DNA from 2 places in the Bradyrhizobium sp. Leo114 genome. Region 2 is predicted to be linked to the other one. Evidence: predicted binding sites of a transcription regulator. Region 2 holds the regulator's gene; the other holds the start of a gene.
The links. Region 2 encodes PhoB, which activates phosphate uptake and scavenging genes when phosphate is short. Its sites were predicted from a motif close to TGTCATNNANCTGTCAT; they were not measured.
Positions count from the first base shown of each region.

Region 1: phnC (phosphonate ABC transporter ATP-binding protein) is a predicted target of PhoB. The motif match lies at 2,681-2,697, and genes of this name have one in related genera.

Region 1 covers NZ_JBUYEN020000013.1:71,057-75,659, reverse strand. Annotated here, with positions in the region: gene phnE (phosphonate ABC transporter, permease protein PhnE) at 1-636, opposite strand, end outside; gene phnD (phosphonate ABC transporter substrate-binding protein) at 721-1,656, opposite strand; gene phnC (phosphonate ABC transporter ATP-binding protein) at 1,819-2,634, opposite strand; gene ACZIRK_RS17750 (LbetaH domain-containing protein) at 2,821-3,477, shown strand; gene ACZIRK_RS17745 (alpha-D-ribose 1-methylphosphonate 5-triphosphate diphosphatase) at 3,474-4,603, shown strand, end outside.
Region 2 covers NZ_JBUYEN020000003.1:52,821-57,423, forward strand. Annotated here, with positions in the region: gene ACZIRK_RS04525 (aspartate aminotransferase family protein) at 1-799, opposite strand, end outside; gene ACZIRK_RS04530 (GcrA family cell cycle regulator) at 1,298-1,813, shown strand; gene phoB (phosphate regulon transcriptional regulator PhoB) at 1,935-2,642, opposite strand; gene phoU (phosphate signaling complex protein PhoU) at 2,759-3,475, opposite strand; gene pstB (phosphate ABC transporter ATP-binding protein PstB) at 3,487-4,308, opposite strand; gene pstA (phosphate ABC transporter permease PstA) at 4,305-4,603, opposite strand, start outside.

The sequences.
Region 1 (4,603 bases), on a different contig from region 2:
CACGGCGAACCGCATGCAGGACAGCCAGCTCGCGCCGGTCGAGCGGATGCCCTCCACCGGCTTCATGTCGGCATTCTCGACGATCTCGGAGAACAATTTGCCGAGCGCGCCGGTGGAGTGCACGGCGATCGCCAGCACGCCCGCCATCGGCCCGAGCCCGAACGCGATCACGAACACCAGCGCGAACACGATGGCGGGCACGGTGCGCGCAAATTCGAGCAGGCGGCGGACAACAAAGCGCAGCCAGGGCCCGGGCGAGGTGTTCTGTGCGGCGAAAAAGTTCAGCGCAAAGGCAAAGACGGCGCCGGTCAGCGTGCCGACATAGCTGATCAAGATGGTCTCGGCGAGCAGCTTCAGCCAATTCTTCCAGCCCCAGAACCATTCGCCGAAATCGGTCCAGACCCGCTGGCCGTTATCGAGCGTGAGGATGCGGTCGAAATAGGAGACGAAGTTGCCGAAATAGGTGAAGAGCGTGCGCAGGTTCACCTCGGCGCCGATGCCGGCAACGGTCAGCGCCGCGATGAACACCGCCGCCGCCAAGGCCATCTTCAACCGCTTGCGCGCGACTGCCTTGCGATAGGCATCGTTCAGCGCGGCGAGCTGCTGGGCGGGAAGGATGGATACGGCGGTGGCCATCTGCTCTGCTTGGGATCTGCTGCTTGTCCTCAACGGAACAGGCCGGGTCGCGATCGATCCGGCCTGCGTATTCGCGTCGATCGATCAGGAGGCCTTCTTCTTGCGCAGGGCGTCGACGAACTTGATCAGCTCGATCGTGCCGTCCCAATCCTTGGTGGTCGCGGGATGGAAGCCCTTCTTCTGGCCGTCGGAGAGCTTGTCGAACGCCGCCTTGTCCTTCGTCGGCACGTCGAAGAAGGCCTTGGCGATCGCGGCCTTGAGATCGTCGGGAAGGTCGGAGTTGTAGGCATAGGGTCCGTTGATGATCTCGGCCGACTTATGGACGATGCGGAAATCATCCTTCTTCATCGGCGAGCCGTCGGCGTTCTTCAGCATGCCCTTGTGCAGCATCTGGGCGAGCGTGGAGTCATCGTCGCTGGTCCACTGGTTGGCAGCAACATCAACCGTGCCCTGCGCCAGCGCGAGCATCGCGTTCTCGTGGCTGCCGGTGAAGACAACCTTGCTGAAATAGGCTTCGGCGTCCGGAATGCCCTTCTTGTTGAGCTCGAAGCGCGGCACGTTGTTGCCGGAGGTCGAGTTCGGATCGACGAGGCCGAGGTTCTTGCCCTTCACGTCCTCGATGGTCTTGTAGGGGCTGCTCGCCTTGACGAAGAACATCGAGTAGTAGCCGGTGGAGCCGTCGGCGTTGATGTCGTTGGCGAAGGCGTCGGTCTTGACGCCGGTCAGCCGCGCGCGGGCGAAGGAGGCCGAACCGTAGCTGGCGATCTGGATGTTGCCGGAGCGCTGGCCTTCGATCACCGCAGCATAGTCGTTGGCGATGCGCAGCGTGACCTTCACGCCGAGTTCCTTGGAGAGATAGTTGACGAACGGCGTCCAGCGCTCGGTGACACCGGACGCGTTTTCAGCCGGCACGACCGCGAAGGTCAGCTCCGGATATTTGGCCTTCCAGTCCTGCGCCGACGCGGACGCGGTGAGCGCGAGCGCGGCAGCGCCGGCGAGAACGATGCGACGAGTGATCATGGTTTACCCCTGCTGTTATGGTAGCGCCTGGATCACGATCCGAGACGCAACGGGATCGTGATCTCATCTCTTGTTTGAACACGACCGGTTTCCACTTTTCCGGACCATGCTGTAAAGGCCGACTGCACCTGCAGCGGCTTTCCCTGCATAAGGTTACGGCGTTCAGGCCGCGGCTGCGGTGCCGAGCGCCGGAGCTGTTGCGGCACCGGGCGCGGGCATTGGCGCCCCGCCGATGACATCATTGGCCTCGAGATCGTAGAGCTCGCGGGCGATGTGATCGGTCAGCGTCGACGGCTGGCCATCGAACACCACGCGGCCCGCCGCCATGCCGATCAGGCGGTCGCAATAGCTGCGCGCCAGATCGAGCGAATGCAGGTTGCAGAGCACCGTGATGCCGAAATGCTTGTTGATGCGCAGCAGCGCATCCATCACGATCTTGGTATTGCGCGGATCGAGCGAGGCGATCGGCTCGTCGGCGAGGATGATATCGGGCTCCTGCACCAGCGCGCGAGCGATGGCCACGCGCTGCTGCTGGCCGCCGGAGAGCTGGTCGGCGCGCTGGGCGGCGAACTGCGCGATGTCGAACTGCTCGAGCGCCGACATCGCCAGCGCCCTGTCCTGCTCGGGCCAAAGCTGGGTCAACGAGCGCCAGGCCGGCATTTCGGCAAGGCGGCCCATCAGCACATTGGTCAGCACATCGAGCCGGCCGACCAGATTGAACTGCTGAAAGATCATCGCCGAACGCGCGCGCCACTGCCGCAGCGCCTTGCCGCGCAGCGCGGTGACATCGACACCTTCGAACAGGATGCGGCCTTCGGTCGGATCGGCGAGACGGTTGACCATCCGCAACAAGGTCGACTTGCCGGCGCCCGAGCGACCGATCACGCCGACGAAACTACCGGGCTGGACCGAGAACGAAGCATTGTCGACCGCGGCTTTTGTGCCGAAACGGCACGTCAAACCTTCAACCACCAGCATGCAGTGCTCCGAACCCGTCACGTCGCGTAACGGCTAACGCCGCTGAATTACAGTTGTGTGACAAACGCGCTGCAGTGCGGCGATCCTCCACACCGCCGGCGATGTCACGCATCTGTCACGCTACTGTTATGAAGCGCATCGAAGACGTGCGCTCCCCCACAACAATTCGACGAGGCGAAGAAGAAGATGGCCGGCAAGATGCTTTCCGTTGTACCAACGGTCGATCCCACCGCCGCGGTGCGCGATAGCCAGCTTGGGGCCTATACCGAGGTCGGAGCGCGCAGCATCCTGCTCGACGTCACGATGGGTGACTATTCATATGTCGTGAACGACGCGCAGCTCACTTACACCACGATCGGCAAATTCTGCTCGATCGCGGCAATGACCCGGATCAATCCGGGCAATCATCCGATGCATCGTCCGCCGCAGGCGCATTTCACCTATCGCGCCAGCGCATACTTCCCAGGCGAACATGACGAGGCCGAATTCTTCGCATGGCGCCGAGAGCACCGCGTGCATATCGGCCATGACGTCTGGATTGGACATGGCGCGATCATCCTGCCCGGACGCTCGATTGGAACCGGCGCGGTGGTCGCGGCTGGCGCGATCGTGACCAAGGATGTTCCCGCCTACGCCATCGTCGCCGGCAATCCGGCGCGGCCGCTCCGCAAGCGGTTTTCCGATGGCATCATCAGCCGCCTTGCGGCACTCGCCTGGTGGGATTGGGATCACGAAATGTTGCGCCAGGCGCTGCCAGATTTTCGCAAGCTGGTTGTCGAAGACTTCCTCGCCAAGTATGAAGCGCTGAACGCGCCAACAACCCGCCGGAGTGCCATCACGTGACTGACATTGTTATCGAAGGTGGCAAGGCGCTCGTTGAAGGCGAACTCGTCGAAACACGGCTGCGGACCGCGGGCCGCGACATCGCAGCCCTCGGCGAAGAGGGAGACGGCCGCAGCGCGCTCGGCATTGATGCACGGGATCTCCTGGTGCTGCCCGGCATCGTTGACCTGCATGGCGACGCCTTCGAGCGGCAGATGATGCCGCGCGCTGGAGTCGATTTCCCGATCGACGTGGCGCTCGCCGACAGTGACCGGCAGGCGATCTCAAACGGAATCACGACGGTGTTCCACGCCCCCACATGGTCGTGGGAGCCGGGCCTGCGCAGCGCCGAGAATGCGCGGAGACTGCTGGAGGCAATCGAGCAGATGCGCCCGCAGCTTGCCGCCGACACGCGCTTCCATCTGCGCCACGAGACCTACAATCTCGACGCCGAACCGGAGATCATTGACTGGCTCGCGGAGGGCCGCGTCGACTTGTTCGCGTTCAACGACCACATGGACGGGACGATCGGGGACCTGGCAAGGCCGCGCAAGCGCAACCGGATGGTGGAGCGCACCGGCCTTTCGCCTGAAGACTTCGACAAGCTGGTCACGCACGTGGTGTCGCGCGCGAACGATGTGCCTGCCTCGATCGCACGTCTCGCCAGTGCGGCGCGCTCGGCCGATGTCCGCATGCTCTCGCATGACGACAACAGCCCCGAGATGCGCAAGTGTTTTCGCGACCAGGGCGTCGGCATCGCCGAATTCCCTGTCAACGAAGAGACCGCGCGCGAGGCGGCGGCGGCCGGCGATCACATAGTGTATGGCGCGCCGAATGTCGTGCGCGGCGGCAGTCATACCGGCTGGACCAAGGCGTCCGACATGATCGCGAAGGGCCTCTGCTCGGTGCTGGCCTCGGACTATTACTATCCGGCACAATTGCTCGCAGCCTTCCGGCTTGCCGCTGACGGCATTCTGCCGCTGGAAAAGGCGTGGGACCTGATCTCGGGAGCACCGGCACGTGCTGCCGGACTCGACGACCGTGGCGTGCTCGCCGAAGGTCGCCGCGCCGACATGATCATCGTCGATGACAAGGTGCCGCTGCGGCCGCGCATTGTCGCGGTGATATCGGCGGGACGTCTCGTGCA
Region 2 (4,603 bases):
CGGACGCAGCTTCCGCGGTCGCAAGGAAGGCGCCGATCGGAAAGCCGCCGCCGAGCGCCTTGGCCAGCGACATCACGTCAGGGGTGACCCCGATGCGCTTGTAGGCGAAGAGATCGCCGGTGCGGCCCATGCCGGTCTGCACCTCGTCGAACGCGAGCAATAGGCCATGCTCGTCGCAGAGCTGGCGCAGCGCCTTGAAGAAGGCCGGCGGCGCGGAGCGCACGCCGCCTTCGCCCTGCACCGGCTCGATCAGGATGCCTGCGGTCTCTGGACCGATCGCGCGTTTCACCGCTTCGATATCGCCATGCGGCACCTGATCAAAGCCGTCCATCGGCGCGCCGAAGCCCTCGAGATATTTAGCGGCGCCGGTCGCGGCGAGTGTCGCGAGCGTGCGGCCATGGAAGGCGCCTTCGAAGGTGATGATGCGGTAGCGCTCCGGATGCCCCTTCGAGAAGTGATAGTGACGCACGACCTTGATCACGCCCTCCATCGCTTCCGCGCCGGAATTGCAGAAGAACACCAAGTCCGCAAAACTCTGCTCGCACAGCCGCGCGGCAAGCTTCTCGCCGTCCGGGCTCTTGAACAGGTTCGACATGTGCCAGAGCTTCGTCGCCTGTTCCTGCAGCGCCTTCACCAGATGCGGATGGGCATGGCCGAGCGCGTTCACCGCGACGCCGGAGGTGAAGTCGAGATAACGCTCGCCTTTGGTCGAGATCAGCCAACAGCCTTCGCCGCGTTCGAAGCCGAGATCGGCCCTGGCAAAAACGGGAAGCAGATGCGACGTGGCGCGGTCGGTCATGGCGATCACTGAAGGGTTCAGACAAGCCTTTCAGACAAGCCCCGGCGGCGTGCAGCGATGCAGACACGCGGCTGGAGCTCATCCAGCGAAAACAAAACGTGCCGCCTTTGCAGGGCGGCACGTGAAGGCATTCTATGCGCGCGGCGGGTGCTGTCAATCGCCACGAAGCCGCCAGGCTGCGCTGCAAAGTGCCGGTAATCCGCAGTTTTCCGGTGTGGTGGAAAAGCCCGATTGCAATCCCTAAATGTCGGAACATGTGGACGCATAGGCGCGGACTCTTGCGCCAGAGTCACGCCATATTGTAGCGTCTAGCCTGTCGGGTACGACATCTCGTGCGGCAGTTTTGATCCCTTAGAGTCCTTTGTGTGCGGCGTACACGTTCGGGTGCGGTTTTCGTGCCCGGCGAGCCTTAAGGGATTCTGCCCGCAGGGATTTTTGAGATTAGGCATCGCAGCGCTGTCCCAGGATCGGCCGGCGCAACGCGAAGGGAAAGATGCGATGACGGTATTGACCTGGTCCGACGAACGCGTCGAGCAGTTGAAAAAGCTCTGGGAAGGTGGCCTCTCGGCCAGCCAGATCGCTGCGGAACTGGGCAACGTGACCCGCAATGCGGTGATCGGCAAGGTGCACCGGCTCGGCCTCTCGGGCCGCGCCAAGAGTCCTGCTGCAGCCGCGCCGCGGCAGCGCAAGGCGCGTCCCGCACAGCCGATGATGCGCGTGGCGCGTCCGGTCTCCCGCGGCAACACCGCGCTCGCCCACGCCTTCGAGGTGGAGGTGGAAGCGGACCCTATCGCCTACGACAATGTGGTGCCGATGAGCCAGCGGCTGTCGCTGCTCGAATTGAACGAGGCCACCTGCCACTGGCCGGTCGGCGATCCCTCGAGCCCGGAATTCTTCTTCTGCGGCGGCAAGGCGCTTCCCGGCCTGCCCTATTGCGCGCACCACTCCCGCATCGCCTACCAGCCGGCGGCTGACCGCCGCCGTCCGACGGTCAAGCCGTCACAAGGCAAGTAAGCCGACGACAGATCGTAGCCTGGGTGGAGCGCAGCGCAACCCGGGAACGCTGTATCGGCGGGTCCAAATTTCCCCGGGGTTACGCTTCGCTGCACCCGGGCTACGGATTGAGGTCGCCGGTTTACGACTGCTCGGCCTTCGCGAAGCGATCATCGAGCGCGTAGCCCGCGCCGCGGACGGTACGGATCGGGTCCTGCTCGCGGCCGGGATTGAGCAATTTGCGCAGGCGGCCGATGTGAACGTCGACGGTGCGCTCGTCGATATAGATGTCGCGGCCCCAAACGCTGTCGAGCAGCTGCTCGCGGCTGAACACGCGGCCGGGATGCTCCAGGAAGAACTCCAGCAGGCGATATTCGGTCGGGCCGAGATCGATCGGGCGGCCCGAGCGCGCGACGCGGCGCTTCTCGCGGTCGAGTTCGATGTCGCCATAGGTGAGCACGGTGGCGAGCCGCTCCGGGCTTGCCCGGCGCAACAGGCCCTTCACCCGCGCGAGCAGTTCAGGCACCGAGAACGGCTTGACGATGTAGTCGTCGGCACCGGTCGCCAGCCCCCTCACGCGCTCGCTTTCCTCGCCGCGCGCGGTCAGCATGATGATCGGGAGCTGCTTGGTCTCCGGCCGCGCCCGCAGACGGCGGCACAGCTCGATGCCGGAGAGTCCCGGCAGCATCCAGTCGAGCACGACAAGGTCGGGAATACGTTCCTTGAGCCTTGTGTCCGCATCGTCTCCACGGGCGACCGTTTCGACATCATAGCCTTCTGCATCGAGATTGTAGCGCAACAGCGTCGTCAGCGCTTCTTCGTCTTCGACCACCAGAATGCGTGCGCTCATCGGCTTGGCTTCTCCTATAGCGGGATGACTCTCTGCTTGAATCGTCATCCCACTCTTCCTTTGATGTTTGAGCAGGATCTTGGCTGAAAGCCGGCGTCGACTTTCCGGATGTTGCTCTAGTTGCCCGGAACGGTCGTGGCGAACGTCGTCATATCCCCCTTCGGCCGCTTGTCGGTGATCTGCTGACCCTCGATCATGTAGAAGACCGTTTCCGCGATGTTGGTGGCGTGGTCGCCGATCCGCTCGATATTCTTGGCGCAGAACATCAGGTGGATGCAGAACGAGATGTTGCGCGGATCTTCCATCATGTAGGTGAGGAGCTCGCGGAACAGCGAGGTGCAGATCGCGTCCACCTCCTCGTCGCTCTTCCAGACGTTCATCGCCGCCGGCAGATCGTGCGCGGCATAGGCGTCGAGCACGGACTTGACCTGCGACAGCACGAGGTCGGTCATGTGCTCCAGGCCGCGGATCAGCTTCAGCGGCTGGAAGTCGTTCTCCAGCGCGGCGACGCGCTTGCCCATGTTCTTGGCGAGGTCGCCGATCCGCTCGAGGTCGGTCGCCACCCGCATCGCGCCGACGATCTCGCGCAGGTCGACAGCCATCGGCTGGCGGCGGGCGATCGTCAGCACGGCGCGCTCCTCGATCACGCGCTGCAGGCTGTCGATCTCGATGTCGGAAGCGACGACACGCTTGCCGAGCGCGACGTCGCGGCGGATCAGCGCATCGACGGATTCGGTGATCATCCGTTCGACCAGCCCGCCCATCTCTGCGACCAGACGGGTCAGTTCCTGAAGATCGCTGTCGAATGCCTTGGCGGTATGTTCAGAAGCCATGATGTCCCTCCTCAACCAAACCGGCCGGTGATGTAGTCCTGGGTGCGTCGATCGCTCGGCGAGGTGAAGATCTTGCTGGTGTCGTCGAACTCGATCAGTTCGCCCAGATACATGAACGCGGTCTTGTCGGAGACGCGCGCCGCCTGCTGCATGTTATGCGTGACGATCGCGATCGTGTAGTCCTCCGACAATTCCTGGATCAGCTCCTCGACCTTGGCGGTCGAGATCGGATCGAGCGCCGAGCAGGGCTCGTCGAACAGGATAACTTCGGGCCGCACCGCAACCGTGCGGGCGATGCAGAGGCGCTGCTGCTGGCCGCCGGAGAGGCTCAGGCCGGAGGCGTTGAGCTTGTCCTTGACCTCGTTCCACAGCGCGCCGCCGCGCAGCGCTTTCTCGACGCGGCCGTCCATTTCAGATTTCGAGATCTTCTCGTAAAGGCGGATGCCGAAGGCGATGTTCTCATAGATCGTCATCGGGAACGGCGTCGGCTTCTGGAACACCATTCCGATCCGCGCCCGCAGCAGGTTGAGGTCGAGCTTGGGGTCGAGGATGTTGGTCTGGTCCAGCATCAACTGGCCGGTGGCGCGCTGGCCGGGATACAGGTCGTACATCCGGTTGAAGATCCGGAGCAGGGTCGACTTGCCGCAGCCGGACGGGCCGATAAAGGCGGTGACGCGGTTGGTGCCGAGCGTCAGGTTGATGTTCTTCAACGCATGGTGCTCGCCGTAATAGAAGTTGAGGCTGCGTGCAGTCACCTTTGGCGCCGCTTCCGGCAGCGACTTCTGGGGAATGGCCGCGCTCGGGCTGGTCGTCGATACGGACAGATCGGTCATTTTGCGCTCCTTTCGGCGCCGAGAATGCGCGCGCCGATGTTGAGCGCGAGCACGGTCAAGGTGATAAGCAAGGCCCCGCTCCAGGCGAGCTCCTTCCAATAGGCGTAGGGGCTCTGCACGAAGTTGTTGATGGTCACCGGCAGGTTCGCCATCGTCTTGGTCAGGTTCAGGCTGAAGAACTGATTGGACAGCGCGGTGAACAGCAGCGGCGCGGTCTCACCGGCGACGCGGGCGGTCGCCAGCAGCACGCCCGTGATCAGGCCGGAGCGCGCCGCGCGATAGGCAATCCGCTTGA